4 regions of the Phyllobacterium sp. SL163 genome follow, and region 1 is predicted to be linked to each of the others. Evidence: riboswitches for the same ligand, from Rfam matches in the RefSeq annotation. Region 1 holds a riboswitch; each other region holds the start of a gene.
What was found. Region 1 has a riboswitch for cobalamin ahead of ACP7B1_RS18960 (aromatic ring-hydroxylating oxygenase subunit alpha). Riboswitches for the same ligand answer to the same signal wherever they lie in the genome.
Positions count from the first base shown of each region.

Region 2: linked by a shared signal. The riboswitch ahead of cobU (bifunctional adenosylcobinamide kinase/adenosylcobinamide-phosphate guanylyltransferase) and the one ahead of ACP7B1_RS18960 (aromatic ring-hydroxylating oxygenase subunit alpha) in region 1 are both predicted to bind cobalamin.
Region 3: linked by a shared signal. The riboswitch ahead of ACP7B1_RS20020 (ABC transporter ATP-binding protein) and the one ahead of ACP7B1_RS18960 (aromatic ring-hydroxylating oxygenase subunit alpha) in region 1 are both predicted to bind cobalamin.
Region 4: linked by a shared signal. The riboswitch ahead of ACP7B1_RS22505 (ribonucleoside-diphosphate reductase subunit alpha) and the one ahead of ACP7B1_RS18960 (aromatic ring-hydroxylating oxygenase subunit alpha) in region 1 are both predicted to bind cobalamin.

Region 1 is NZ_JAFCVE010000008.1:217,722-222,593, reverse strand. Features, by position in the region: gene ACP7B1_RS18975 (fumarylacetoacetate hydrolase family protein) at 1-811, shown strand, start outside; gene ACP7B1_RS18970 (L-fuconate dehydratase) at 849-2,126, shown strand; partial or broken gene ACP7B1_RS18965 (DUF1868 domain-containing protein) at 2,207-2,917, shown strand; cobalamin riboswitch at 3,029-3,228, shown strand; gene ACP7B1_RS18960 (aromatic ring-hydroxylating oxygenase subunit alpha) at 3,354-4,598, shown strand; gene ACP7B1_RS18955 (hybrid-cluster NAD(P)-dependent oxidoreductase) at 4,606-4,872, shown strand, end outside.
Region 2 is NZ_JAFCVE010000004.1:276,226-281,097, reverse strand. Features, by position in the region: gene ACP7B1_RS11150 (isobutyryl-CoA dehydrogenase) at 1-184, opposite strand, end outside; gene ACP7B1_RS11145 (cobyric acid synthase) at 304-1,782, shown strand; cobalamin riboswitch at 1,934-2,167, shown strand; gene cobU (bifunctional adenosylcobinamide kinase/adenosylcobinamide-phosphate guanylyltransferase) at 2,331-2,855, shown strand; gene cobW (cobalamin biosynthesis protein CobW) at 2,860-3,915, shown strand; gene cobN (cobaltochelatase subunit CobN) at 3,930-4,872, shown strand, end outside.
Region 3 is NZ_JAFCVE010000009.1:97,596-102,467, forward strand. Features, by position in the region: gene ACP7B1_RS20015 (transglutaminase family protein) at 1-1,833, opposite strand, end outside; cobalamin riboswitch at 1,989-2,201, shown strand; gene ACP7B1_RS20020 (ABC transporter ATP-binding protein) at 2,521-3,327, shown strand; gene ACP7B1_RS20025 (ABC transporter substrate-binding protein) at 3,327-4,274, shown strand; gene ACP7B1_RS20030 (FecCD family ABC transporter permease) at 4,308-4,872, shown strand, end outside.
Region 4 is NZ_JAFCVE010000011.1:131,499-136,370, reverse strand. Features, by position in the region: gene ACP7B1_RS22505 (ribonucleoside-diphosphate reductase subunit alpha) at 1-2,379, opposite strand, end outside; cobalamin riboswitch at 2,488-2,698, opposite strand; gene ACP7B1_RS22500 (heme ABC transporter ATP-binding protein) at 2,749-3,540, opposite strand; gene ACP7B1_RS22495 (iron ABC transporter permease) at 3,543-4,664, opposite strand; gene ACP7B1_RS22490 (heme/hemin ABC transporter substrate-binding protein) at 4,661-4,872, opposite strand, start outside.

The DNA of each region.
Region 1 (4,872 bases):
AAAGCCCGGCGTGCTGGATGCCAAGGGGCACATCCGCGATCTCTCCGGCAAGGTGAACGATCTTGCCGGGGCCGTGCTCGACCCGGAAGCGCTGGCAAAATTGTCAGCGCTGGATGTGGAGAGCCTGCCGCAGGTCGGCGGTAATCCGCGCCTCGGCCCCTGTGTTGCCGGCACCGGGAAATTCATCTGCATCGGCCTCAATTATGCCGACCATGCGGCGGAATCCGGCATGGCCGTGCCGCCGGAGCCGGTCATTTTCATGAAAGCCACCTCCGCCATATCAGGTCCGAATGACGATCTGGTCATCCCGCGCGGTTCGGAAAAGACGGACTGGGAAGTCGAGCTTGGCATCGTCATCGGCCGCACGGCAAAATATGTCAGTGAAGCCGATGCGCTGGATTATGTCGCGGGCTACTGCACCGTGCATGATGTCAGCGAGCGCGCCTTCCAGACGGAGCGTGCAGGGCAATGGACCAAGGGCAAATCCTGCGACACGTTCGGTCCGACCGGCCCGTGGCTGGTGACCAAGGACGAGGTGGCCGACCCGCAGAACCTCGGCATGTGGCTGAAGGTCAATGGCGAGACCATGCAGAACGGTTCGACCCGGACCATGGTCTATGGCGTTGCCTTCCTCGTCTCCTATCTCAGCCAGTTCATGTCGCTGCATCCCGGCGACATCATCTCGACCGGGACGCCGCCCGGCGTCGGCATGGGCATGAAGCCGCCGCGCTACCTCAAGGCAGGTGACGTGATCGAGCTCGGCATTGACGGTCTTGGCACCCAGAAACAGGTGGCACGCGCCGACGTCTGACGCGTGCTGACCCGCAACATTATTCAAGAGGCATATTGTGACCCGCATTACCGATCTTCGCGTCTTCGACGTCCGCTTTCCCACCTCGCAGAGTCTGGATGGATCGGACGCCATGAACCCGGACCCGGATTATTCCGCCGCCTATGTCATCCTCGATACGGACAACAAGGCTTTGTCCGGCCATGGGCTGACCTTCACCATCGGTCGCGGCAATGAAATCTGCTGCCTGGCGATTGAAGCGATGAAGCATCTCGTCGTCGGGCTGGAACTGGACTGGGTGAAGGAAAATCCCGGCCGTTTCTGGCATTTCATCACCGGCGACAGCCAGTTGCGCTGGATCGGGCCCGACAAGGGCGCGATGCATCTGGCGACGGGTGCGGTGGTCAATGCGGTCTGGGACTTGCTTGCCAAGGAGGCGGGAAAGCCGGTCTGGCAGCTGGTCGGCGAAATGACGCCGGAAGAAATCGTCGATATCGTCGACTTCCGCTACCTGACCGACGTGCTGACGCGCGAGGAGGCGCTCGCCATCCTGCGCAAGGCGGAGAACGGCAAGAAGGAGCGGATCGCCACGCTGCAGGCGGAAGGCTATCCCTGCTACACCACATCGGCAGGCTGGCTCGGCTATTCCGATGAAAAGCTGCGCCGCCTCTGCCAGGAAGCCGTTGATGCCGGTTTCAACCACATCAAGATGAAGGTCGGCCGCGATCTTGAAGACGATATCCGCCGCCTGACCATTGCCCGTGAGGTCATCGGGCCGGACCGTATCCTGATGATCGATGCCAATCAGGTCTGGGAAGTGGGCGAGGCCATCGATTGGGTCAACAAGCTTGCCTTCGTCAAGCCGTTCTTCATCGAAGAGCCGACCAGCCCGGATGACGTGGCGGGCCACCGCAAGATCCGGCAGGCAATCAAGCCGGTGAAGGTCGCGACCGGCGAGATGTGCCAGAACCGCATCATGTTCAAGCAGTTCATCGCCGAAGGCGCCATCGACGTGGTGCAGATCGATTCGTGCCGCATGGGCGGTCTGAACGAAGTGCTCGCCGTGCTGCTGATTGCCGCCAAATATGAGCTTCCTGTCTGGCCGCATGCGGGCGGTGTCGGCCTGTGCGAATATGTGCAGCATCTGTCGATGATCGACTATATCGCCGTGTCGGGGACGAAGGAGGGCCGGGTGATCGAATATGTCGACCATCTGCACGAACATTTTGTCGATCCCTGCCATATCCGGGATGCCGCCTATATGCCACCGTCGCTGCCGGGTTTCTCGATTGAAATGAAACAGGCGTCGATCAAGGAATATCTCCACCGGCCATAGGAAAAGGGGCGGGGCTTCATCAGTCTGACAAAGAGCTGTCCTATGGCGATTGCATTGTCTTTTCTCGTCACGGGGTTCCCATGCTCGATCTGATCAAGCCTTCGCTTGCCCGCTTTGCCGCCAGCCTGCACCCGGAACCACCGGTGCATCTTGGCCGGCGCTACAACAGCGCGGGCGTCTTTCAGCCGGAACCTGGCAATACGGTGGTCTGCCATCTCGTGAAGGGGTCCGAGTCGGAAGGCTCGGTCATTGCCGTGCGCGACCGGATGCTGGCGATGCCCGATGCCGGGCAACTGGCCTTTACCCCCGTCTCCAGCCTGCACATGACGCTGTTTCAGGGCATTATCGAATATCGCCGCCGCCCGTCCTATTGACCGGATGATGTTCCATTGGAGACAAGCATCGACGACATGACGCGGCTTTATGTGGATCGCCTGCGGGATTTCGAGGGATGCGGGCCGTTCAACGTGGAGGTGATCGATGTCACGCCGGCAGGTCTGACCGTGGCGGGCGCCAGTGAATATGACGAGCGCATCATGCGCGCCTGGCGCGATGAACTGGCCGTGCCGTTCGGTTACCGGCATCCTGATCACGACACCTATGTCTTCCACATCACGCTGGCCTATCCGATCGCGCGGTTCCCGGATGAAAGGCTCGGGGCCTGGCAGGAACTTCTGGATGATTGCCTAGCATTCATCCGGCGTGAATCGCCGGTCATTGCGTTGAATGCGCCCGCATTGTGCAGTTTTGTCGATATGAATCATTTCGAGGAACTGGTGGTTCTGGATTGAACCAGAGGCCGTTTGATCGCCAATCTGCGACATAGTGTACACGCGCCCGGCGTGTCGTCTTACGTAAATGCGATGTCGTTTCCGCACCTATTCTTTTTGGGTGCCGGATGCTTTTATCGGGGCACTTGAGGTGCCGCTTTTCTAGGGAAGCGGAGAATTGGGAAGCCGGTCGGAAACCCGGCGCTGCCCCCGCAACGGTAGTGGAGTGAAACACGGCATAACAGCCACTGGGTCACAACCCCGGGAAGGCGTCGTGACAGCCGATACGGCAACTCCAGAGCCCGGAAACCAGCCTCGGTACTGAAAACCGACTGATCGCGGTGGGCGATCAAGGAGCATGATTCTGTGCGGGCACCAGCCGGTGGCTGGCCGTGCAGGCGTTCTTCCTCCGTCACCACCAGTCAGTTCTTTCGCAACATCGAGGCGAGGACACGACATGGATATACGCAACGAACTGCTCCGGAACCTGAGAAACCGGAAACCCGGCTACGGCCTTGAACAGTCTTTCTATTCCGATCCGGATTATTTCCGGCTGGATATGGAGAACATCTTTTATCGCGACTGGCTGTTCATCGGCCATGATTGCGAAGTCGCCAAGCCCGGCAACTTCTTCACGGTGCAGGTCGGCGACTATCCCGTGGTCATCGTGCGCGACCGCCAGGGCCAGATCCGGGCTTTTCACAATTCCTGCCGCCATCGCGGCTCGCGCGTCTGCTCGGCTGAGCGCGGCACGTCGGCCAAGCTCGTCTGCCCCTATCACCAGTGGACCTACGAGCTTGACGGGCGCCTGCTGTTCGCCCGCCAGATGGGCGATGATTTCGACGCCAGCCAGCACAGCCTGAAGCCGGTGCAGTGCGAAAGCGTCGGCGGTTACATCTTCATCTGCCTGGCGCAGAATCCTGTCGATTTCAGCGCGACGCGCGCACTGATCGAACCCTATCTCGCGCCGCACCACCTCACCGAAACCAAGGTGGCCTATCAGAGCACCATCGTCGAAAAGGGCAACTGGAAGCTGGTCTGGGAAAACAACCGCGAGTGCTATCACTGCGTGGCCAATCATCCCGAGCTGTGCAAGACTTTCCCGGAAGCGCCGAGCGTAAGCGGTGTCCAGGGCGCCGCCGACGATCCGGAGATTGCCGCGCACTGGCAGCGCTGCGAAGCGGCAGGCCTGCCCAGCATTTTCCGCATGTCCGATGACGGCCAGTACCGCGCCACCCGTGTGCCGCTGCTGCGCGATGCGGAAAGCTACACGATGAGCGGGCGCCGCGCCGTCGGCCGGCAGCTCAGCGACAGCGTCAACGAGAAGCAGATCGGCTCGCTGCTGCTGTTCCATTACCCGACCACCTGGAACCATATCCTCGGCGACCATGCCATTTCCTTCCGTGTGCTGCCGCTCGGCCCGGATGAAACGCAGGTCACCACCAAATGGCTGGTGCACAAGGATGCGGTCGAGGGCGTGGATTACACCATCGAGGAACTGACGCATGTCTGGCTCGAGACCAATGACCAGGACCGCCGGATCGTCGAGGAAAATGCCTTCGGCATCCGCTCGCCCGCCTATGAGCCCGGACCCTATTCGCCCGAGCATGAAGGCGGCGTGCTGCAATTCCTCGAATGGTACTGCAGGTTCATGGAAGAGCGTCTCTCCGGCGGCGATACGCGGCTCAGCAAGGTAGCATAGGTACACAATGAACATGGGCGTTCCTCAGTCTTACCCGCACCTTGACCAGATGCAGCCATGGAATGACCGGCTGCATCTGCTGGAGTGTCTGTCGATCATCGAGGAAGCGCCGAATGTGAAGACCTTCACATTCCGTTCCGACAACCAGAACTGGTTCCGCTACGAGCCGGGCCAGTTCATGACCTTCGAGCTGCCGGTGCAGCCCGAAGCCGTCCTGCGCACCTATACGCTCTCCTCCAGCCCGTCACGGCCCTTCACCATCGCCGTGACGGTC
Region 2 (4,872 bases), on a different contig from region 1:
TGCCGCCCATGCCGAGCGGGCCGGTCTCGCGAATCACATCGGCGGGAAAATGCTTGTCCCGGTCCCAGGCCAGCGCGTTCGGTGCCACGCGGTCCGCCGCGAAGGCGCGCGCCATGTCCTGAATCGCCAGCTGATCCTCGTTGAGTTCGAACTGGCCGGACGCCGTATCAACGACCGCATCCATGATAACCTCCCTGTATTCCTCTTGATTTCCACTCTATCGCAAGCGCGGGGCCGCGCAACGATTCAGATAGGTTTTGCCGGGGGCTAGGAAGAGAAAGACATATCCGCTACTCAAAGCCCATGACGCACGCAATCATGTTGCAGGGAACAGGGTCAGATGTTGGTAAATCCGTCCTGGTGGCCGGACTTTGCCGGCTTGCGCGCAACCGCGGATTGAAGGTCCGGCCGTTCAAACCGCAGAACATGTCGAACAATGCGGCGGTGAGCGACGATGGCGGCGAGATCGGGCGGGCGCAGTGGCTGCAGGCCGTCGCCTGCGGCGTGCCATCCTCGGTACATATGAACCCGGTGCTCTTGAAACCGCAGTCGGAGACCGGCAGCCAGATCATCGTGCAGGGCAAAGTCTGGGGCCAGGCCAAAGGCCGTGATTACCAGACATTCAAGGCGCAGCTGCTCGATGCGGTCATGGCGTCGTGGGACATCGTCCGTGAAGGTGCCGATCTGGTCATCGTCGAGGGGGCGGGGTCTCCCGCTGAAATCAACCTGCGGGCGGGCGATATCGCCAATATGGGCTTTGCCATCCGCGCCAACGTGCCTGTCGTTCTGGTCGGCGATATCGATCGCGGCGGGGTGATCGCCTCGCTCGTCGGCACCCATGCGATCCTGCAGCGGGAAGACCGGGAGATGATCGCCGGCTATATCATCAACAAGTTTCGCGGCGACGTCTCGCTGTTCGATGACGGACTGAAAGCCATAACGCAGTTCACCGGCTGGCCGTCATTCGGCGTGGTGCCGTGGCTGAAGGATGCGGCGCGGCTGCCAGCCGAGGATTCCGTCGTGCTGGAGCGTCTGGTGAAGGGCGAGGGCCGGGCGCTGAAGATCGCCGTGCCGGTGCTCGACCGCATCGCCAATTTCGACGATCTCGACCCGCTGATGGCCGAACCGCAGGTGGATGTGGTGATGGTGCGCAGCGGCGAGCGGCTGCCTGCCGATGCGGGACTGGTCATCATTCCGGGGTCCAAATCCACCATCGGCGACCTCCTGCGCTTCCGCGAGAATGGCTGGGACAGGGATCTCGACCTGCACCGGCGGCGCGGCGGCCATATCATCGGCATCTGCGGCGGTTTCCAGATGCTGGGCAGAACCGTGCGCGATCCCGACGGCATCGAGGGCAGCGTGACGGAGACGGCAGGGCTCGGGCATCTCGATATCGATACGGTGATGGAGCCGGAAAAGACCGTGCGCAATGTGGCGGCGCAATCGCTGCCGTTTAACCTGCCGCTCGATGGCTACGAGATTCATCTGGGCCGGACGACCGGCCCGGACTGTTCGCGCCCGGCCGTGCGCATCAACGGCGTCGACGACGGTGCCATATCGGCGGACGGCAAGGTTTTCGGCACCTATCTGCACGGGCTTTTCGGGGCGGACCGGTTTCGCGCCGCGCTGCTGGGCACGATGGGCATTGCCGCTGAAGCATTCGACTACAAGGCCGGGGTGGACGCCGCGCTGGATAGTATCGCCGCCGAGCTTGAAACAGTGCTGGATGTGGATGCGCTGCTTGCATGTGCCGCGTTGCGTGGTTCGACAAGCTCACCATGAGGGGGATGGGTGGGCTGCAATGCTAATCGCGGAGATTGCAGAACAGGCTCCCTGCAATCCTCAACCTCCCTCATGGTGAGCTTGTCGAACCACCCACTACTCCCTGGGCAAACCGTGCGGATTCCATTGACATTTCCCGTGGGGGGTGAATAACGTCCCAGCCATGATTGGTTCCCATATTGGCCAAAGGCCAAGGGATCAAAAGGGAATGCGACGGTCGTACCCTCAAGGGCGACCTCACCGCAGCCGACCCCGCGACTGTAGAGCGGCGAGGATCAATGCAAAGCCTGACGCATATGCAGACGGCAGCCACTGGGAAACCGGGAAGGCGGCATTCATCCTGTGACCCGCGAGCCAGGAGACCTGCCAGTCATAGAGCGTTTCCCAGGAAGCGCTCGGGGGTAATCCTGCCCAAGAACCGAAGGGTCGTGTCCCTTCAGGCCCAGCACGGAGGTTGTTATGGCTGCTCGCATTGTATACGCGCTCGTTTCCCCGCCCGCATTCCGCTTGATCGTACCTGACGGATCATCGCGATTGCAGTGACGGCGATGCCCCAGCTGAATCACGGCGTGACCTTCATTCTCGGCGGTGCCCGCTCGGGCAAGTCCAGCTTTGCCGAAGGCCTGATCATGGCTTCCGGCCTTGAGCCCGTTTATCTCGCAACCGGCAGGTCCTGGGACGAGGAAATGTCTGTCCGCATCGACCTGCACAAGGCGCAGCGCGGTTCATCCTGGCACACCATCGAAGAGCCGCTCGATCTGGTGGATACCCTGCAGGGGGTTGCAGCCGAGGGAAAAGCGATCCTCGTCGATTGCCTGACGCTCTGGCTGACCAATCTGATGATGGCCGAGCGCGATATCACCGCCGAGACACGGCAGCTCGTGCAGGCGCTGCCGAAACTTCAAGGCTCGATCGTTCTGGTTTCGAACGAAGTGGGTCTCGGCATTGTACCGGAGAACCGCATGGCGCGCGATTTTCGCGACCATGCCGGACGTCTCCATCAGGCCGTGGCGCAGGCCGCGGCGACAGTCTATTTCGTGGCAGCCGGGCTGCCGCTCACCATGAAGGGATAGGAATATGCAGGGTCAGAAGATTCCAGCAACGGTCATCACCGGTTTTCTCGGTTCGGGCAAAACCACGATGATCCGCAATCTGCTCGAAAATGCCAATGGCAAGCGCATTGCGCTCATCATCAACGAGTTTGGCGATCTCGGTGTCGACGGCGGCCTGCTGAAGGGCTGCGGCATCGAAGCCTGCCGGGACGAGGATGTGATCGAATTGAACAATGGCTGCATCTGCTGCACCGTTGCCGATGATTTCATCCCGACCATGACCAAGCTGCTCGACCGTCCGGACCGTCCGGACCATATCGTCATCGAGACCTCGGGCCTCGCGCTGCCGCAGCCTCTGGTTGCAGCCTTCAACTGGCCGGAGATCAAGACGCAGGTGACGGTTGACGGTGTCGTTACCGTGATCGACGCTTCCGCCGTGTCCGAAGGCCGCTTTGCCGATGACCACGACAAGGTGGATGCCCAGCGCATCCAGGACGAATCGCTCGACCATGACAGCCCGCTTGAAGAACTGTTCGAGGACCAGATCCGTGCCGCCGACCTGATCGTCCTGAACAAGAGCGACCTGATCAGCGACAAGCAGCTCGACGGCGTGCGCGGCGATGTGCAGAGCCGTTCGTCGCGTTCGCTCAACATGGTGTCGGCCAGCTTCGGCAAGCTCAGCAATGAACTGCTGCTCGGTCTCGGCGTCGGCACCGAAGAGGACATTGCCAACCGCAAGTCGCACCATGAAATGGACCATGAAGCGGGCGAAGAGCACGACCATGACGAGTTCGAAAGCTTTGTTGTCGGGCTTGGTCCGGTGGCCGAACCCAAAAACTTTGTCGAGAAGCTGAAGGCCGTGATTGCCGATCACGATATCCTGCGCCTGAAAGGCTTTGCCGATGTTCCCGGCAAGCCGATGCGGCTGGTGGTGCAGGCCGTCGGCACGCGCATCGAACATTACTTCGACCGTGCGTGGAACCCCGGTGAAGAGCGGCAGACCCGTCTCGTCGTCATCGGACTGCACGACATCGACAATGACGCCATCACATCGGCGCTAACCGCCGCTGCTGCTGCCTGACGATAGGATACTGAATGCATCTCCTGCTTGCCCAGAAAGGCACCATCGCTGAAGGCACCGAGGCCATCGACCTCGGCCAGACGCCGGGAGATGTGTTGTTTCTGTCCGCCGCCGATACGGAACTGGCGAGCCTTGCCGCCGCACGGCGGCAGGGCGATGGTGCGGTTTCGCTGCGCCTCGCCAATATGATGAGCCTGTCACACCCGATGTCGGTCGATGCCTATGTTGAGCGGACGGCGCGCCATGCCAGGCTGATCGTTGTGCGGGTGATCGGCGGCGAGAGCTACTGGCCCTATGGCCTCGAAGCGCTGCATGCCTGCGCGGTCAACCACAAGGTGCAGCTCGCGGTGTTGCCGGGAGACGACAAGCCCGATCCGGGGCTCGACCGGTTTTCAACCGTCGCCCGGCCTGACCGCGATGCGCTCTGGCATTATCTGCTGGAGGGCGGGGCGCAGAATGCCCAGCGTTTCCTCGATTATTGCGCGGCGCTGATTTCTTCCGGCGAGAAGCCGCAGGAGGCCGCGCCCCTGCTCAAGGCGGGGTTGTGGTGGCCCGGCAACTCAGCACCTTCGCTGGAACAGATGCGCCATGACTGGATCGAAGGGGCGCCTGTCGTTGCCATCTGCTTCTACCGGGCGCTGGTGCAGAGCGGCCAGACCCAGCCCGTTGCCGCTTTGCTTGATGCGTTGCGGGCCAAGGGGCTCAATCCGCTGCCGGTGTTTGTCTCCAGCCTGAAGGATCCGGTTTCCATCGCCACGCTGGAGAGCATCTTTGCCGAAGCACCGCCCGCCGTGGTGCTGAATGCCACGGGGTTTGCCGTTTCTGCACCCGGTTCCGCGCGCAAGCCGACCGTGCTTGAACATGATGGCGCGATGGTGCTGCAGGTCATCTTCTCCGGCTCCAGCGCCGAGCAGTGGCGCCTGTCCGATCAGGGGCTTTCCGCGCGGGACCTGGCGA
Region 3 (4,872 bases), on a different contig from region 1:
CGGCTCGACCGATATGGCGGTGCGCACGGCCCCGCCGATTTCCCCCAGTTCCTGCTCGACCCGCTCCTGCTGGTTGCCTTCGTCCGCGGTGAAAGAGGCAACCGCCAGGATGTTCTCACGCGCCTGCGGTGCTGGGTCGGGAAGCGCCCCGCGATCCACCGACGGATCGACCGGCACGATATAGGGATAGTCCGAGGCCGGAACATGCGGCAGGGCGCCGAGCGGAAGGCGGTATCCGACGGGCGAATCGCCCGGCACCAGGAACAGCTTGCCGCGCCGCGTCTTCCATTTTTCGCTGCGCCAGCGCGGGCCGGAGGCCTGGCTGTTCCAGCGCTGCACCGGCAGGACAAAACCGCTCGGCTCGGTCAGGCCCCGCTCGAAAACCCGGGCGATGCGGCTGCGCTCTTCCGGGTCTTTCAGCCTGGAGTTGGACGGATCGACATTGTCGGGAAGATTGCCCTCCTTGATGATCCATTCCGCCGGATCTTCATAGGCGGGCGCCACCATCTCTTCTTCAACACCGAGCTCCTGCGCCAACGCGACGAGCAGCTTCCCGGCATCTTCCGGCTTGACGTCAGCCTTGCCGTTCTCGGGCGCGATCAGATCGGGGTTGACCCAGATCGGCTTGCCGTCCTTGCGCCAGTAAAGCGAGAACGTCCAGCGCGGCAGGCTTTCGCCCGGATACCACTTGCCCTGCCCGTAATGCAGAAAACCGCCCGGCGCAAAACGCTCACGCAATCGCCGGATCAGTTTGTCGGCCTTTTCGCGCTTGGTCGGCCCGACCGCATCGGTGTTCCATTCGCCCGATTCGAAATCATCGATGGACACGAATGTGGGCTCGCCGCCCATGGTCAGGCGCACATCCCGTTCGTTCAGGATCGCGTCGACCTTTTCGCCGAGCGCATCGAGCGCATTCCAGGATTCGTCGGAAAACGGCTTGGTGATGCGCGGGTGCTCGGACACACGCGTCACCCGCATATCGAAACCGAATTCCACATTGGCGAATTCCGCCATGCCGGAAATCGGTGCAGCGTTGCGATAGTGCGGGGTGGCGGCAAGCGGTACGTGGCTTTCGCCGGTCAGAAGCCCGGAGGTGGGGTCGAGACCGATCCAGCCCGCCCCCGGCAGATAGACTTCGCACCAGGCATGCAGATCGGTGAAATCCTTGTCCGTTCCGGCGGGACCATCGATGGCGACAAGATCAGGCTTCAGCTGGATGAGATAGCCGGAGACGAACCGTGCAGCAAAACCGAGATTGCGCAGGACCTGCACCAGCAGCCAGCTTGAATCCCGGCACGATCCCGAGCGCAGGTTCAAGGTGGCGTCCGGCTCCTGAACCCCGGTTTCCATGCGGATAACATAGCCGATCTCGCGCTGGATACGTGCGTTGAGATCGACGACGAAATTCACCGTGTTCGTCGGGCTGCGATCGATGGTTGCAAGGAAAGCCGAAACCAGCGGTCCTGCCGATTCCGGCTTCATATAGATCGACAGGTCGTCGCTGATCTCTTCGGGATAGCTGAACGGCCAGGTCTCGGCGACCGGTTCAACGAAGAAATCAAATGGATTGTAGACGGTCATATCAGCGACGAGATCGACCTCGATCTTCAGCTCCGTCACCGGTTCGGGAAAGACGAAGCGGGCGAGGAAATTGCCGTAAGGATCCTGCTGCAGGTTGACGAAATGATTGGCCGGACTGACTTTCAGGGAATGGCTGAGAACTTTTGTCCGGGAATGGGGTGCCGGCTGGAGCCGGATGATCTGCGGCCCGAGCATGATGGGCCGGTCATACCGGTAATGCGTCAGATGATAGACTGCTGCGTGAATTGCCATATCGCCTCAAAAGTCTGATTCAAAAAAACCGCGGTTCCACAAATGCTCCCCGCACTCTAACGAGTTACCGGCCAATTGAAATATTTCATTTGCCAAAAATTTTGGCAGCCGCAAAAATTGCCGCATAAACGTGCTTGCAACTGCGCGGCTGGACGCATAGCATCCGCGCCGATGGTTTCTTCCGCACGACAACGCGGGAGATGAAAAGGGAACACGGTGAGGCGTACCCAAAAGGGACCGAGACCGTGGCTGCCCCCGCAACTGTAAGCGGTGAGCGATGCCTGACGTGCCACTGACCGGAAGGTCGGGAAGGCAAGGCGAAGCTGAGACCCGCGAGCCAGGAGACCTGCCATCTCATCTACAATTCGAACCGGACGGGGTGTGCCGGGAGCGATGCGATGTCCTCTCCCGCATTGTCGCGATGGTGCATTGGCCGCGTTCCCCTAACCTTTGTCCACAAGGCAAGGCACCGGCATGACCACGCCAAGACCCGACCACCTGATTATCCTCTGCACCCCGTGCAAGACCGCCGGCGGCCAGCCGCGGCCGGGGCAGCTATGACATATCGGGCATTGACTAATGTTATAACGTTACTATACGAGAACGACGCGTCCGCGATGACGCGACGACGTTTACCGGTTGGGATTTGACACCATGTGCCTTGCCTGCAGTCACGGATATCCGCCCATGAGCCATGTCGCCCTGCGTGCCGACGAGGTGACGTTCCGCACAGCCGGCCAGACGCTGGTGGATGAGGTATCGCTCGACATCGTGCGCGGCGCGCGTCTTGCCATCATCGGGCCGAATGGCGCCGGGAAATCCACGCTTTTGCGCATGCTGGCCGGGCTGCTGCGCCCCTCCTCCGGCAACGTCCATCTCGACGGTACGGCAATAGACCGGCTGCCGCCGAAGGAACGGGCCAGGAGATTTGCCTTCGTCGGCCAGACCGACATGCCGGACCCGCAATTGCTGGTGGACGATTATGTATCCCTTGGCCGCATCCCGCACACGGGCACCCTAACCAAGGCGAAAGACCGGGATATCGTGACGGAAGCCCTGCTCCGCGCCGGGATCGCCGCGTTTTCGCGCCGTCCCATCGGCTCGCTCTCCGGCGGCGAAAGGCAGCGCGTGCAGCTGGCGCGCGCCATCGCCCAGCAGCCGGATATTCTGTTTCTCGACGAACCCACCAATCACCTCGACCCGAAAGCGCGCAGCGAATTGCTGGCGCTGGTCGCCGGTCTCGATGTGACAACCATCGCGGTCCTGCACGACCTGCCGCTGGTGGCGCCGTTTGCCACCCACGTCGCCGTCATGCATGCCGCCCAGCTCGTCGCCGCCGGCACGCCCGACGAAACGCTGACGCCGCGCATCGTCAGCGATGTCTTCGATCTCGATGTGCTGCGCCTGCGCCATCCCTCGCAGGATCGCGACCTCATGGTGTTCGAAGCACCCGGACCAACCACAAAACAAACTGCTCAGCTACGGAGAATTTGATGAAAAGAATGCTGCTCGCCCTCGCCTTATCGGCGCTGTCCGCCCCCGCATGGGCGTTTCCCGTGACGGTCGACAGTTGCGGCAAGCCCGTCACCTTCGAGGCCGCGCCAAAGCGCGCGGTCATCCAGGACATCAACATGAGCGAAATGGCCTTCGCCCTGCACCTGCAATCCTCGATGGTCGGGGTTTCGGGCATTACCGGCTGGTACAAGCTCGACGACGCCTTCAAGAAGCAGCTGGGCGCCATTCCCGAGCTTGCGCCGAAATATCCGACCCTTGAAAATCTCATTGCGGCGGAACCGGATTTCTTCTTCGCCGGCTGGAATTACGGCATGAAGCCGGGCGGTGAAGTCACCCCCGACACGCTTGCGCCGCATGGCATCAAGACGCTTGAACTGACCGAAAGCTGCGTTCATCTCGACAAGTCCCGGCCCGCCGCCACCATGGACCTGCTCTATGGCGACATGGAAAAGCTCGGCAAAATCTTCGGCAAGGAAGATGAGGCAAATAAACTCGTCAGCGGCTGGAAGACAGAACTTGCCGCGATCAAGACCAAGATCGGTGACAAGAGCGGCACCCGCGTCTTCCTCTATGATTCCGGCGAGGACAAGCCGTTTACGGCAGGCAAGTTTGCCATTCCGACAGCGATGATCAGCGAAGCCGGCGGCACCAACATCATGACCGATCTCGACACCAGCTGGGGCACTACTTCGTGGGAAACCGTGGCGACGCGCAATCCGGAATTCCTCGTCCTCCTCGATTATCAGGATGATGCGGGTTACCAGAAGCTGCTCGACTTCCTCAAATCCCATCCGGCAATGAAGGAAACCGATGCGGTCAAAAACAACCGCTTCGTCGCCCTGCGCTATGCGGAACTGACGCCCGGACCGGCCAATATCGAGGCCATCGCCAAGATGGCCAAGGCCATGCATCCGGAAGCATTCTGAGTGCATCTGCCTTTCCGTCAGCATCTGACACTGATGACTGGGGTGATGGCCATTCTGGCCCTCGCCCTCGTGTCGATTGCCTATGGGGCAACGGTCATTCCGCTCGGCGATGTCCTGCGCGCCCTCGCCCATGCCGCCGGTCTCTCCGATACCGTCGTCAATGGCCCGGTCGGCAAGATCATCGTCGATCTGCGCCTGCCGCGGGTCATCCTTGCGATCTGCGTCGGCGCGGGGCTCGGCATTATCGGCGCGCTGCTGCAGACCGTTACCCGCAACGATCTCGCCGATCCGTTCCTGTTCGGCCTTTCCAATGGTGCGGCGGCGGGAGCAGTCTCGGTGATTACGGTCATCGGCGACCGCTTCGGCATCTGGACGCTGCCGATTGCCGCCTTCAGCGGCGGCATGCTGGCGGCCATCGTCGTGCTGATGCTGGTGCGGCGCGTGCAGGGACAGGGGCCGGAGCGGCTGATCCTGGCGGGCCTTGCCGTCTCGTTCCTGTTTGCTGCGCTCACCAACTATATGGTGTTTGCCGGCGACCAGCGCGCCGCGCATTCGGTGATGTTCTGGACGCTCGGCGGCCTTGGCCTTGCCCGCTGGG
Region 4 (4,872 bases), on a different contig from region 1:
GAAGAGGTTCTGATAGGCGGGCTCGATGGACTGGGCAACGCCGCAGATGTTGGAAATCGTTGCGGTGGGTGCGATCGCCATGGTGTTGGAATTGCGCATTCCGGTTGCTGTCACCCGCTTGCGCAGGGCTTCCCAATCAAGGGTCGTGCTGCGGTCCATCGAAAGCCTGGCACCAGCCGCCGTGCGGGCCCGGTCGAGCAGTTCGATGGAATCGATCGGAAGAATGCCTTTTGACCAGAGCGAGCCGTTGAAGCTCGGATAGCTGCCACGTTCACTGGCGAGGTCAACCGATGCCGAAATGGCGTGATAGGAAATGGCTTCCATGCTGATATCGGCAAAAGCCACGGCTTCGTTGGAGGCATAGGGAATACGCAATGCCTGCAACGCATCCTGGAAGCCCATCAAGCCGAGACCGACCGGACGGTGACGCAGGTTGGAATGGCGCGCTTCCGGGATGGTGTAGAAGTTGATGTCGATGACATTGTCGAGCATGCGCATGGCCGTTGCCACAGTGCGCGTCAGACGCTCAAGGTCGAGGCCTTCGGCTGCAATGTGATTGGCAAGGTTGATCGAGCCGAGGTTGCACACCGCAACTTCATCCTTCGATGTGTTGAGGGTAATCTCGGTGCACAGGTTCGACGAGTGCACCACGCCGACATGACCCTGCGGCGAGCGGATATTGCAGGGGTCCTTGAATGTGACCCATGGGTGGCCCGTCTCGAACAGCATCGTCAAAATCCGGCGCCAGAGATCCAGAGCCCGCACGGTGCGGAAGACACGGATTTCCCCGCGTGCAGCCTTGGCTTCATAAGCCTCGTAGGCAATTTTGAAGTCAGCGCCGTAGAGATCATGCAGATCCGGTGTCTCGTCGGGTGAGAACAGGGTCCATGGCTCGTCCTTTTCCACGCGGCTTATGAACAGATCAGGCACCCAGTTGGCCGTGTTCATGTCATGGGTGCGGCGGCGGTCGTCACCGGTATTCTTGCGCAGATCGAGAAACTCCTCGATGTCGACATGCCAAGTCTCGAGATAGGCGCAGACGGCGCCCTTGCGCTTGCCGCCCTGATTGACCGCGATGGCCGTATCGTTGGCCACTTTCAGGAACGGTACGACGCCCTGGCTTTCGCCGTTGGTTCCCTTGATATGGGCGCCAAGACCGCGCACGGGCGTCCAGTCATTGCCGAGACCGCCGGAATATTTTGCCAGAAGCGCGTTGTCCTTCACCGCCTTGAAGATGCCGTCGAGATCGTCGGCGACGGTGGTCAGGAAGCAGGAGGACAGTTGTGGGCGCAGCGTGCCCGAATTGAACAAGGTTGGAGTCGAAGCCATGAAGTCGAACGACGACAGCAGGTCGTAGAATTCGATGGCGCGCGCTTCCCGGTCGATCTCACGGGTGGCGAGGCCCATGGCAACGCGCATCAGGAAGGCCTGCGGCAATTCGAACCGGATACCGCGTGTCTGCTGGAGATAACGATCATACAAAGTCTGCAGGCCGAGATACTGGAACTGCAGGTCGCGTTCCGGCTTCAGGGCTGCTGATATTTTCCGCAGGTCGAAGCGGGCAAGTTCAGGATCGAGCAGTTCCGCTTCAATCCCAGCCTTCACATAGGCGGGGAAATAATCGGCATAGCGCTCCGCCATTTCATGCTGGGTCGCCTGTTCGGGCCTGCCGAAGACAAAGCTCAAGGCTTCGCGGCGCAGCTTGTCCAGAAGCAGCCGGGCAGTGACAAAGGAATAGTTCGGTTCGGTTTCAACGAGTGTGCGTGCAGCCAGAATGGGCGCAAGCGACAGTTCGTCGAGGGTGATACCGTCATAGAGATTGCGCTGGGTTTCGCTGAGGATCGGCGTGGCGCTGACCCCGTCAAGTCCTTCGCAGGCTTCATCGATGATTCGGGCGAGGCGCGCCGCATCGAGCGGTGCCCTGGTCCCATCAAGCAGGGTGACGCTGAGGGACGGGCCGGTTTCGGCCACGGGTTCCACCAGCTTCGCCCGTTCTCGCGCGCGTTCTTCCCGGTAGAGCACGTAAGCACGCGCAACCTTGTGGTTTTCGCTGCGCATGAGGGCAAGTTCGACCTGGTCCTGCACGTCTTCAATGTGAAACAGACGGCCTTCGCTGCTGCGGCGCTTCAATGTTGTCACGATGTCGGCGGTCAAGCCTTCGACGACATCATGCACACGGCGCGAACCGGCAGCGACATTGCCTTCGACGGCGAGGAAGGCTTTGGTGAGAGCAACGGTGATTTTCAGCGGATCGAACGGTGTGACCGAGCCATTGCGCCGAATGACGCGGTAGCCGGGCTCGCTGGATGATGGCTGCAGTTCGGCAGGACGAACCGGCGACTGACCGTCGGCGCGGGTGGTTTGAAGAGAAAGAGACATATGCTTATACCCCAAATGTTGGGGGCAAAGGTCGAGCGCACGCGTGCAAGAATCCGGTCAGCTTGCGGCCGACCATTGCAAGCGACACACCGGGACACCCCGCCCGTGGACGTTCATCATGTCATGGCAGGTCTCCTGGCTCACAGGTCGGCGCTGGTGTCGGCCTTCCCGAAGCTGGGCTTCAGTGGCATTGTCGACAACAACTCGCTGTTTACAGTTGCGGGGGCAGCGCCGGCATCAATGTCCAGGACATTTCACCGGCTTCCCTCTTAGCTCCCGGTCTTGCGACTCGGAGAGAACCATAACATCTATATTTAGTATCAATTCGCCATTTTTAGTCAATAGGTAGATGGCGACAGCTTCGCATGCTCAGAGCACTGCGGATTGCGGCAAGACGAACGGCACGGATTTTCCGGGCAGCCCGCCGACCTTGAGCGCACATTCATAGACGCGCAGGATGCGGTCATCGGTCAAGACTTCCATGGGGGTACCCACAGAATCGGCCCTTCCCCTGTGCATGACCACGACGCGGTCGGCAAACATGGAGGTCAGGTTGAGATCATGCAGGATCGCGATGACCCCGCCACCGCGATCGGCAAAATCGCGGGCAATCTGCATGATGATCAGCTGATGTTTGATATCGAGGCTTGACACCGGCTCATCAAGAAAGAGAAAGCGGGGCTGGCCGTCCAGCACCGGCTGCCAGACCTGGCAGAGGACGCGCGCCAGTTGCACCCGCTGCTGCTCGCCGCCAGAGAGTTCCTGATAGAACCGCCCGCCGAAACCCGCGAGGTCAACGTGCTCAAGCGCTTCATCGGGCAGTGTGTCCACGTTGTGGCGCGAAGCACCGGAGCGACCGCTGGTCATGCCCAGCTTGACGATCTCACGCACGGTAAACGGGAAGGACAGTGAGGTGGATTGCGGCAGGATCGCCCGCATGGTTGCCATCTGCCAGAGCTTCAGCCGGTTGATCGGCGTGCCGTTGATGCTGATGACGCCCTCATGCGGCAGATCACCGGAGAGTGCACGCATCAGGGTCGTTTTGCCTGACCCATTGGGTCCGACGATAACTGTGAATGCGCCTGCCTCAGCATCAAAGGATATGTTCTCGACGATTCTGTTTCGGCCGAGGGACACGGAGACATTGGAAACACGGATCATGATCAGAGGTCCAGAATGCCGCGGCGACGCAGCAATATCCACAGGAAGAAGGGTGCGCCAACGGCTGCCGTGACGATGCCAATCGGCAGTTCCGATGGCGCAACAATCGTTCGGCTGACCGCATCGGCAATCAGAAGGAGGCAGGCGCCAAGGAGAGCGGCGGCCGGCAGGAGATAGCGATGATCGGGGCCGATCACGAGGCGCAGCAGATGCGGAACGACGACGCCGACAAAGCCGATGCCACCGCTCACCGCAACCGATGCGCCGGTGGCGGCAGCGACGGTGACAATGGCGATGCGTTTGAAGCGCTGTACCGGAATGCCGAGATGGCTCGCCGATGCTTCCCCGAGGGCGAGCCCGTTGAGGCCGCGGGCGAGGAATGGTGAAATGACGAGGGCGAGCGCAATGAGCGGGCCTGATGCGGCGATCTTGACCCAATTGGCTCCCGCCAGCGATCCCAGCCCCCAGAATGTCAGGTCGCGCAACTGTTTGTCGTCGGCGACATAGACCAGGACACCGATATAGGCGGCGGCCATGGCGCCGAGCGCAATACCGGCGAGCAGCATCGTGGCGATGGACGTTTGCCCGCGCCGCGTCGCGACGTGGTAGAGGATGAGCGTGAAGATGAGGGCGCCGAAGAAAGCGGCGAGCGGCAAGGCATAGAGACTGAACAGAGCGATCACCGGGGCGAGGAAGGTTCCGCCGAGAACGATGATGCTGACCGCGCCAAGCCCGGCGCCCGCCGAGACGCCGACAATGCCGGGGTCAGCCAGCGGATTGCGGAACAATCCCTGCATGACTGCACCCGATACGGCAAGGGACGCGCCGATCAGCGCGCCGAGAATGACGCGGGGCAAGCGGATATCGTAAATGATGATGCGATCACGGACGGAGAGCGCATTGTCCGTGATATCGGATCCGGCAATCAGGGACTTCACGACGGAGAGGACCGATGCATCGGATGCACCAAAGGCGAGGCTGAAAAGGACTGTGGCAACGAGCGCGACGCACAGGCAAGCAATGACCATGCGCGCAAACACTGACCGGTCACCATCCGGGCGCAGTCTGCTGCCGCCCTGTGCGGAAGCAAGGACGGCAGGTTTTCTCAAGACGGTCTCACTCATTTGCCGAGTTCGTTGCCGTAAATGGCTTCGGCCAGCTCGTGAATTGCCTTGGGCGCACGCGGCCCGAAGCCCAGCAGATACTGACCGCTCATGCGGATGATCTTCTTGTCTTTGCCGGCGGGCGTCGCGGCGATCGCCGCATTGGCAAGAAGGTCGGCATTGTCGGACGCATGGTCACCACCGCGGTCCATGACCAGAATGACGTCGG